3 regions of the Streptomyces sp. NPDC037100 genome follow, and region 2 is predicted to be linked to each of the others. Evidence: riboswitches for the same ligand, from Rfam matches in the RefSeq annotation. Region 2 holds a riboswitch; each other region holds the start of a gene.
What was found. A riboswitch is a leader RNA that binds a small molecule or an ion and turns the genes downstream of it on or off. The one in region 2 is predicted to bind cyclic di-AMP.
Positions count from the first base shown of each region.

Region 1: linked by a shared signal. The riboswitch ahead of ACZ7EG_RS36825 (M23 family metallopeptidase) and the one ahead of ACZ7EG_RS10110 (M23 family metallopeptidase) in region 2 are both predicted to bind cyclic di-AMP.
Region 3: linked by a shared signal. The riboswitch ahead of ACZ7EG_RS08105 (C40 family peptidase) and the one ahead of ACZ7EG_RS10110 (M23 family metallopeptidase) in region 2 are both predicted to bind cyclic di-AMP.

Region 1 is NZ_JBVJSX010000017.1:46,645-49,910, reverse strand. It holds gene ACZ7EG_RS36830 (M16 family metallopeptidase) at 1-964, shown strand, start outside; cyclic di-AMP (ydaO/yuaA leader) riboswitch at 1,157-1,321, shown strand; gene ACZ7EG_RS36825 (M23 family metallopeptidase) at 1,334-2,122, shown strand; gene ACZ7EG_RS36820 (GntR family transcriptional regulator) at 2,356-3,051, shown strand; gene ACZ7EG_RS36815 (HPr family phosphocarrier protein) at 3,210-3,266, opposite strand, start outside.
Region 2 is NZ_JBVJSX010000003.1:21,798-25,063, forward strand. It holds gene ACZ7EG_RS10105 (aldo/keto reductase) at 1-750, opposite strand, end outside; gene ACZ7EG_RS10110 (M23 family metallopeptidase) at 911-1,945, opposite strand; cyclic di-AMP (ydaO/yuaA leader) riboswitch at 1,957-2,113, opposite strand; tRNA gene ACZ7EG_RS10115 (tRNA-Met) at 2,403-2,476, opposite strand; gene ACZ7EG_RS10120 (dihydrofolate reductase family protein) at 2,542-3,266, opposite strand, start outside.
Region 3 is NZ_JBVJSX010000002.1:657,065-660,330, forward strand. It holds gene pcrA (DNA helicase PcrA) at 1-1,228, opposite strand, end outside; cyclic di-AMP (ydaO/yuaA leader) riboswitch at 1,543-1,715, shown strand; gene ACZ7EG_RS08105 (C40 family peptidase) at 1,724-2,929, shown strand; gene ACZ7EG_RS08110 (SLAC1 family transporter) at 3,026-3,266, shown strand, end outside.

The sequences.
Region 1 (3,266 bases), on a different contig from region 2:
GCTGGTCGCCAACCGTCTCGACGAGATCCCGCACGAGTTGGCCAACCCGTCCCGCCGTGGCGCCAAGGAGCTCTCCAAGGAGCTCTTTCCGGCGGACTCGCGCATGTCGCGCCCGCGGCAGGGCACCGAGGAGACCGTCGCCGCCATCGACTCCGCGGCCGTGCGCGCCTTCTACGAGAAGCACGTCCGCCCTGCCACGGCCACCGTCGTGGTCGTCGGCGACCTCACCGGCATCGACCTGGACGCCCTGCTCGGGGACACGCTGGGCGCCTGGACGGGCTCCCCGGCCGAGCCGCGTCCGGTGCCGCCGGTGACCGCCGACGACACCGGCCGGGTCGTCATCGTGGACCGCCCGGGCGCCGTCCAGACGCAGCTGCTGATCGGCCGGATCGGGCCGGACCGGCACGACCGCGTGTGGCCCGCGCAGGTGCTCGGCACGTACTGCCTCGGCGGCACCCTCACCTCCCGCCTGGACCGCGTCCTGCGGGAGGAGAAGGGCTACACCTACGGCGTACGGGCGTTCGGCCAGGTCCTCAGGTCCGCCCCGGACGGCACGGGTGCGGCGATGCTCGCCATCAGCGGCTCCGTGGACACGCCCAACACCGGCCCCGCTCTGGAGGACCTCTGGACGGTGCTGCGCACCCTCGCCGCCGAGGGGCTGACCGACGCCGAGCGGGACGTCGCCGTGCAGAATCTGGTCGGCGTCGCGCCGCTGAAGTACGAGACGGCAGCGGCCGTCGCGAGCACGCTGGCCGACCAGGTCGAGCAGCATCTGCCCGACGACTACCAGGCCACGCTGTACCGGCAGCTCGCCACGACCGGCACCGTGGAGGCCACCGCGGCGGCCGTCAGCGCCTTCCCGGTGGATCGGCTGGTGACCGTCCTCGTCGGTGACGCGGCGCAGATCAAGGCGCCTGTCGAGGCCCTCGGCATCGGCGAAGTCACCGTCGTCGCCGCCGAGTAGCGGCACGCCCGCGCAGGGGCCCTGGTTGTCTTCAAAGGCGCCAGGGCCCCTTTATGCCCGAATTGGGGTGGGAGTTGCCTGTCTGCCCTGTGGGATGCGCTACAAAAGCCGGGATTCGTTTGGGAATTGAAAGTGGCGCCGCTTAGCGTCGTCCGGGCTGTTCGTCAGGCAGTGCGCCGCACCCGCGGCACCGGACAGTCATCGCCGAGTCCCCGTACGGCGCGAGCCAGGGGAGCCGGGGACCCACCGCAGTCCCTGGGGTGAATCGGACGCCCGCGCGTGCCGCGAGGGAGTCCGTAGGAGACCTTCCTGCTCCGAACCCGTCAGCTAACCCGGTAGGCGAGAGGGAAGGAAAGGACCAGCCACCACATGGCGTTCACTCGCGCCACCGGGAAGCACCGTCGTCCCAGCAGGATCCAGCGTCGCACCGCCCGCGCGGCGGGTGTCGCGGCCCTCGCCACCACCGGCGTGATCGGCACCGTGGCTGCCCCCGCGGCCTTCGCTGCCGAGCCCAGCGCCGAGCAGACCGGCCTCACCCCGGTCGTCACCATGGGCGACACCGTGGCCCAGCAGATCGACGCCCAGGCCGTCGCGCAGCAGCAGGCCGCCGAGGAGGCCGCCGCCAAGCGGAAGGCCGAGGAGGCCGCCCGCAAGCGGGCCGCCGAGGAGGCCGAGAAGGCCAAGGAAGCGGCCGAGGAGGCCCGCGAGGCCAAGGAGCGCGCCGCCCGCGAGGCCGAGCGCAAGCGCCTCAACGCCTACGTGGCCCCGATCTCCGGCTCGTACGTCTCCACCGGCTACAAGGCCAGCAGCGGCCTGTGGTCCTCCGGCAGCCACACCGGCGTGGACTTCCACGCCGCCAGCGGCACCTCCGTGCACGCCGTCGGCGCGGGCACCGTCGTCGAGGCCGGCTGGGGCGGTTCCTACGGCAACCAGATCGTGATCAAGATGAACGACGGGACGTACACCCAGTACGGCCACCTGTCCTCCGTCGGCGTCTCGGTGGGCCAGCAGGTCACCCCCGGCCAGCAGATCGGCCTGTCCGGCGCGACCGGCAACGTCACCGGCCCGCACCTGCACTTCGAGGCCCGTACGAGCCCCGAGTACGGCTCGGACATCGACCCGGTCGCCTACCTGCGCTCGCACGGCGTCGGCGTCTGAGCGGAACCCCTCCGTCGTTCCCGAAGCCCCGGCTCCCCGAGCCGGGGCTTTCGGTGTTTTCCGGATGCCCGCCGGATGCCCGCGGGGCGTCTCTGGAAGCCCGCCGGATGTCCGCTGTCCAAAAAATATCCCTGGATTCCCGCCTGCCGTCGGAAATTCCGGCTCATTGCAATAGAGTCACGGAAACACGCGCCGCTCGTCGGCGTTTCACGGGGATTAAGGGGAGGTCGGTCATGCGTATTCCCGCGCACTCGGTGTGCACGGCCATCCGGGACGACATCGTCGCGGGTGTCCACGCACGCGGCAGCCGGCTCACCGAGGAACTCCTCGCCCGCCGCTACGGCGTCTCGCGGGTGCCCGTCCGGGAGGCGCTGCGCACTCTGGAGGCCGAGGGCTTCGTGGTGACTCGCCGGCACGCGGGCGCGTGCGTGGCCGAGCCCACCGAGCAGGAGGCCGGCGACCTGCTGGAGATGCGGATGCTCCTGGAGCCGCTCGGTGCGGCCCGCGCCGCCCAGCGCCGCACCGAGGCGCATCTGAAGGTCCTGCGCGGCCTGGTCCGGCTGGGCCAGGACAGGGCCCGTCGCGGCAACAGCGACGACCTGCGCTCCCTGGGCGCCTGGTTCCACGAGACGCTCGCCCAGGCCTCCGGCAGCCACGCCCTGACCTCGATGCTCACCCAGCTCCGCCACAAGATCACATGGATGTACGTCGTGGAGGCGCCGCTCAGCCCGGTGGAGTCCTGGACGGAACACGGCGCGATCGTGGACGCGGTGGCGCGCGGGGACGGTGAGCGCGCTCGGGCGGTCACGGCGCTGCACACCGAGCGCGCGATCGGCGCGCACCGCCTGCGCCTCGGCTCCGCCGAGGAACGCGCCGACCGTGTGAGGAACTCGCAACATCCCGTAAACACGGCGAGCCTGCGGCTTTAACACGGCAGCCGTATACAAAGAGAGGCGAATTCCCGGGGGTTTATTTCCGATGCCCGAAGACGGGAATTACTGCCCCCTATGGACCGGGAATGGCGAAGGGCCCGCCCGGTCAATTCGGACGAGCCCTTCGCTGTGCGCCGCATCGGGCGCTCAGGACATCAGACGGTCTCGGGCAGTTCCTCGAGACCCTCGGAGACCAGCTTCGCCAGCCGGTC
Region 2 (3,266 bases):
GGCGAGCACCCGCTGGCCCCGCTCGGTCTCCAGGTGCGCGGCGGCACTGCCCGCCCGCGCGCTGTCGACCGTCGTGCCGGGCCGGTACTTGCCCGTGAGGAAGCCGGACGCGAGCGAGAAGTACGGCAAGGCGGCCAGGCCGGTCCGCTCGGCGAGATCCTGCAGCTCACCCTCGTAGGTGTCGCGGGAGACCAGGTTGTAGTGCGGCTGGAGGGCCACGTACCGGGCGAGCCCCTCACGCTCGGAGAACTCCAGGGACGCCCGCAGCCGCTCGGCGGAGATGTTGGAGGCGGCGATGTGCCGCACCTTCCCGGCCTTCACAAGACTGTCGAGCGCGCCGATGATCTCCTCGACGGGCACGTCGGGCTGGTCGAAGTGCGTGTAGTAGAGGTCGATGTAATCGGTGCCGAGGCGTTGCAGGGAGGCATCGGCGGCGGCCTTGACGGTGCCGGCGGACAGTCCGCGGAACTCGGGGTGCCGGCTGACCTTCGTGGCGACGACGACGTCCGCGCGGTTGCCGCGGGACTTCAGCCACTTGCCGAGCACCGTCTCGGACTCACCACCCTTGTTGCCCTCCACCCAGGCCGAGTAGGAGTCGGCGGTGTCGACGAAGTTGCCGCCGGCGGCGGTGTAGGCGTCGAGTACGGCGAACGACTGGTCCTCGTCGGCGGTCCAGCCGAAGACGTTGCCGCCGAGGGCGAGCGGGAAGACCTCGAGGTCGGAAGAGCCGAGCTTGCGCAGTGAAGTCATGCTGCACGTCAACCCCCCGAGGGGAACGCCTCATTCCGCGGCGTACGCAAAGGCCCTGTAAACACTCCCGCCCGGCGTGCGCCGCCGCACGCCACAACGTCCGGCAGCCCTGACGTCGGGGGGTCGTCAGGGCCGTCGGTGCTTCAACGGTACGTACCGCTTACGGGTTCAGTCCCTTGCCGCGCAGCCACGCCATCGGGTCGATGCCGCTCGCGGATCCGCCGGAGTGGACTTCGAGGTGCAGGTGCGCGCCGGTGACGTTGCCGGTGGCGCCCACGCGGCCGATCACGTCGCCGGTGCTGACCTTCTGGCCGACGCTGACGCCGATGGAGGACTGGTGCGCGTACCAGATCTCGGTGCCGTCATCGAGGGTGAGGACGGTCTTGTAGCCGTACGAGCCGTTCCAGCCCGCCTCGGTGATGGTGCCGCTGTGCACGGCCTTGATCGGCGTGCCCGTGGGGGCGGCGAAGTCCAGGCCCGTGTGGTAGCCGGAGGACCAGTAGGCGCCGGCCTGGCCGAAGCTGGAGGTGATGGTGTACGAGGAGGTCGGCAGCGTGAACTGCTTGGCCAGGGCGGCGAGACGCTCGGCCTCGGCCTTCTTCCTGGCCTCCTCCTCCGCCTTCCGCTTGGCCTCGGCGGCCTTGGCCTCGGCTTCCTTCTCCGCCTTGGCGACCGCTTCCGCGGCTGCCTTCTCGGCGGCGGCCGCGGCGTCCTGGGCGGCCTTGGTCTCGATCTGGTCCTGCTGGTGCTCGACCTGGGCCATGATCCGGGCGCGCAGCGCCTCGCCGGCGCCGGCTTCGGAGGTGCTCTCCTCGGTGGCCGCCGTGGCGGTGCCGAGGCTGCTGAGCGGGGTGGCGGAACCTTCGGGGGTGTCGTCGTCCGAGATGAGGGAACCCACCGAGGGCAGGTCCGGCACGGAGATGGACACCGGGGGCTTGCCGGTCTGGGCACTGGCCATGCCGCCGGCACCCACGGCGGCTATGACGCCGACGCCCAGGACGGTGGAGCTGCGGGCGAGGCCTCCGCCACGCTGCTTGGTGACGCGATGCCGGCCACGGACGGGACGGATGGACTCCTCGGTGGGGTTCCACTCCTGGAACGGGCCCTCGTCGGTGCGCTGACCGCCGTAGCCGAAGGTGTCGGTCTCGCGCTTCGGCGCGTACGGGGCCGTGGGGGCAGGCCGGTTGGACGCCACGTGGGCGTACTCCTTTCCTTCCTTCTCGCCTACCGGGTTAGCTGACGGGTTCGGAGCAGGAAGGTCTCCTACGCGCGTATACCCGCCGTGCTTCCACGGTGGTATCCGCCCGATTCACCCCAAGTGGTGGTTCCCCGGTTCCCTTTCAGGATTCGGCGCATGCGCACGGAGCCGCCTTCTGTGACGGCTGGGACGACCGCGCTGCGTTATCGAACGTTAATGGAGGCGCGAGGGGTATTCCAGCGATTCCACTTGATCATTAACCTTTTTCGCGCGGACTTTGCCGCCATGACCGGCTCAAATCGGGCGAGTTGACCGCTTCACAAGTGACCGACGAGTTTTGACGGTACGTCAGTTGTTATGCGGAACGGGGTGGTTCCCTCACCGACCGTAATGGCGTCACCGGGGAATGCACCAAGGGCCGGAATCCTTTTGGATTCCGGCCCTTGGCCTTCAGTAGCGGGGACAGGATTTGAACCTGCGACCTCTGGGTTATGAGCCCAGCGAGCTACCGAGCTGCTCCACCCCGCGTCGTTGTGACACCAGTGTACGCCATCCGCGGGACCACTCGCGCACACCCACTGATCGGGCCGCGCTCAGCCCGGCAGGTGACGGTTCGGGGCCTTGGCCCGCTCCTCGTGTTCCGGGAGGACGACGACCTCCACCCCCCGGGCCGCCAGGAGGCCGCTGCCGTCGGCGTCCTTCACGAAGGTGTCCGGCTCGCGCCAGGCCGTGACGACCCGTCGGACACCCGCGTCGAGGATCAGCCGGGCGCAGGGCGCGGGGCGGGAGGCGCGGCGAGCGCAGGGCTCCAGGCTGCTGTACACCGTCGCGCCGGGCAGGCGCGGGTCGGCCGGGTCGAGCTTCGCGAGGGCCGCCTCCTCGGCGTGCACCACCGGGTCGCCGCCCTCTCGGGAATGGCCACGGGCCAGTTCCGTACCGTCGGCGGCGACCACGACCGCGCCCACGCTGAACGCGGTGTCCGACGGCGGACAGCGCTCGGCCAGCTCACAGGCGCGGGCCAGCCAGTGATGGTCGGCGGCGGCGGGCAGGGAGCCGGCGCCCGGGGCGGTCGGTTCGTAGCGCATCAGGACGACGTCCTCGATCCGCCGCGACTCCAGCAGCCGGAGCCGGCCGCCCTGGTAGCCACCGGGGCCGAAGAGCCGGGGCGCCCGGGGGTCGCCCACGAAGAGCGGGGCGAGGACCAGCTGGAGTTCGTCGGCGAGGCCCTGGGTGAGGAGCTGGGTGTGGATCAGGCCCCCGCCCTCGACCATGAGCCGCCGTACGCCCCGGACGTCGTGCAGGTGCGTGAGCAGCCGCC
Region 3 (3,266 bases), on a different contig from region 2:
ACTGGGCCTCGTCGTGCTCGGTGTCGGCGACGTAGCCGGTGATCCGGGCGCCGGTGCCCGCGTTGGTCCACAGGTTCTTGGGGCGGCGGGACTCGTTGCGCTCGATGACGGCGTTGGCGGCGCTGAGGATCGTCTGCGTGGAGCGGTAGTTCTGCTCGAGCAGGATCGTCGTCGCGTCCGGGTAGTCCTCCTCGAACTGGAGGATGTTGCGGATCGTCGCGCCGCGGAAGGCGTAGATCGACTGGTCGGCGTCACCCACCACGCACAGCTCGGCGGGCGGGATCTCGGCCTCGGGCGGCACGTCGACGGGGTGCTCCGAGGTGCCGACCAGCTCGCGGACCAGGGCGTACTGCGCGTGGTTGGTGTCCTGGTACTCGTCCACCAGAACGTGCCGGAAGCGGCGGCGGTAGTGCTCGGCGACGTCCGGGAAGGCGCGCAGCAGGTTGACCGTCGTCATGATCAGGTCGTCGAAGTCGAGGGCGTTCGCCTCGCGCAGCCGCGACTGGTACATGGCGTAGGCCTGGGCGAGGGTCTTCTCGAAGCCGTCGGCGGCCTGGGCGGCGAAGTCCTCCTCGTCGATCAGCTCGTTCTTCAGGTTGCTGATCTTGGCGCTGAAGGACTTCGGCGGGAAGCGCTTGGGGTCGAGGTCCAGGTCGCGGCAGACCAGGGCCATCAGACGCTTGGAGTCGGCGGCGTCGTAGATCGAGAAGGACGAGGTGAAGCCGAGCTTCTTGCTCTCGCGCCGGAGGATGCGCACGCACGCGCTGTGGAAGGTCATGACCCACATGGCGTTCGCACGCGGGCCGACGAGCTGCTCGACGCGTTCCTTCATCTCGCCGGCGGCCTTGTTGGTGAAGGTGATCGCGAGGATCTGGCCCGGGTGCACGTCCCGCTCGGCGAGCAGGTGGGCGATGCGGTGCGTGAGCACGCGGGTCTTGCCGGAGCCGGCGCCGGCCACGATGAGCAGCGGGGAGCCGGAGTGGACGACGGCGGCGCGCTGGTTGTCGTTCAGCCCCTCCAGGAGGGCGGCGGTGTCCACCACCGGGCGGGGGGCTCCGTCCCGGTAGTAGGCGTCCCGGTCCGGGGGCACGTCGAACTTCCCGCCGAACAGATCGTCCGGGATCGACTCCGGAACGTGATCGTCCTCGGGTGGCGGCGGGGGCTCGTCCGCGGGGCCCCGCTGGGCCTGGAGGTTCGCCAGGAAGCTGTCGTCAAAGAGGCTGCTCATCGCTCTCCGAGTCTAGGGCGCCCCACTGACAGCCCGCCGCCGCCCTGAGAACATCGCCGCGCGCCCGGGGCCCCGCCGACCGCCCGGCGGCGCGTTGTCGCCCTCCATGACGGCGCGATCACACCCTGCTACACGCCCGTCAAGTGCGGACTTTTCCCATCCAATCCCCCTTGATCGTCCACTCTCGGCAACGCTCGGCAATAAGGTCACGAAAATGTATCGGGCATATCACCCATCAACCTTCACAGGGGCCACACGAGTTGGCTACGGTGCGACCAGGCCGCATGACCCCCACCGGCGAACGTCGCCGGGCCGCGCGGCCTCCGCCGAGTCCGGTGTGCCGCAGCGGCAGCCGGAGCCGGGGACCCAACCGTGAACCTGGGGTGAATCGGCCCGCCTCCCTGTGCGGAGAAGGCCGTAGGGCAAACCTTCCGAACCACCCGCCCGAACCCGACAGCTAACCCGGTAGGCGGAACATGGAAGGAGTCGCCTCCCTTGGCGTCGCACCGCAAGTCGCGTCCTACGGGTACGCGCATGGCAGGCATACGGACCCCCGCCCTCGCAACGGCGGCCCTCACCTCCGTGGCCCTGCTGTCCCAGTCGGCCAACGCCGCCCCCGAGGCCGACGACAAGCCCAGCCTGGAGGAAGTCGAGAAGAAGGTCGACGACCTGTACCGCCAGGCCGAGTCGGCGACCGACAAGTACAACGCGGCCAAGGAGAAGACCGCGAAGCAGCGCAAGCGCGTCGACACCCTCCTCGACGACGTCGCCCAGCGCACCCAGAAGCTCAACGAGGCGCGCGAGGAGCTGGGTTCCTTCGCCTCCGCCCAGTACCGCACCGGCGCCGCCGCCCCGGACACGGCGACGTTCCTGCTCGCGGACACCCCGCAGGACTACTTCGACCAGACTCAGCTGATGGACCGCATGACGGGCCGTCAGAAGGTCGCGGTCGACGACTACGTCACGCAGCAGTCCGAGACGATGAAGAAGCGCCAGGAGGCCACGGAGAGCCTGGAGACGCTCACCGAGTCGCAGGGTGATCTGAAGACCGCCAAGGCCACCGTCCAGCGCAAGCTCGCCGACGCGCGCGAGCTGATGTCGAAGCTGACCGCCGAGGAGAAGGCCCGGCTCGCGGCGATCGAGAAGGAGAAGCAGGCGGAGGCCGCCCGCAAGGCCGACGAGCTGGCCCGGCAACAGGCCGCGCAGCAGCAGGCGGAGGAGGCCGCCCAGCAGCAGGACGGCGGGTCCTCCTCGTCCGGATCGACGGGATCGTCGGGCTCCGGCTCGTCCTCCTCGACGGTCCCGGCCGACTCCTCGACGGTCCCGGCCGACTCCTCGTACGCCACCAAGGCCGACAAGGCGCTCGCCTTCGCCCGCGCCCAGATCGGCAAGCCGTACGTGTGGGGCGCCGTCGGACCCGGCTCCTACGACTGCTCGGGCCTCACCCAGGCCGCCTGGAAGGCCGCGGGCGTCACCCTGCCCCGCACGACCTACGACCAGGTCAACGCCGGCACCACGGTCCCGCTCTCCCAGGCCCGGCCCGGTGACCTGGTCTTCTTCTACGACGACGTCACGCACGTCGGGATCTACATCGGCAACGGCATGATGATCCACGCGCCGAAGCCCGGCACGTACGTGCGCGAGGAGTCGATCTACTACGACGGCGAGTCGGCGATCCACAGCGTGGTGCGCCCGGCCTGAGTGAGGCCTGAGGGCCCAGAGGTCGCGTCACGTTTTTGAGGGGCACGCGCGCGTGCCCCTCTCGTAACGCGCGCACCGCTCTCTAGCATCGGCGCTATGTCCGGTCCCTCCCCCTTTGCCGCCTGGTGGGCGACGTATGCGCTGGCGACCGGCACCGTGTCGGCCGGTCTGGACTCGGCGGGGTACGCGGTCCTCTCCCGCATCGCCCTGGCCCTGGCCTGCGCGGCCTGGTCGGCGGCGGCCGCGGGCCTCGTCCAGCGGACGCACGGCGAGTGGCGGGGGGAGACACCGGCCGCGCTCACCACCGTGGCGGCGACCGCGGCCCTGGGCACCGGCT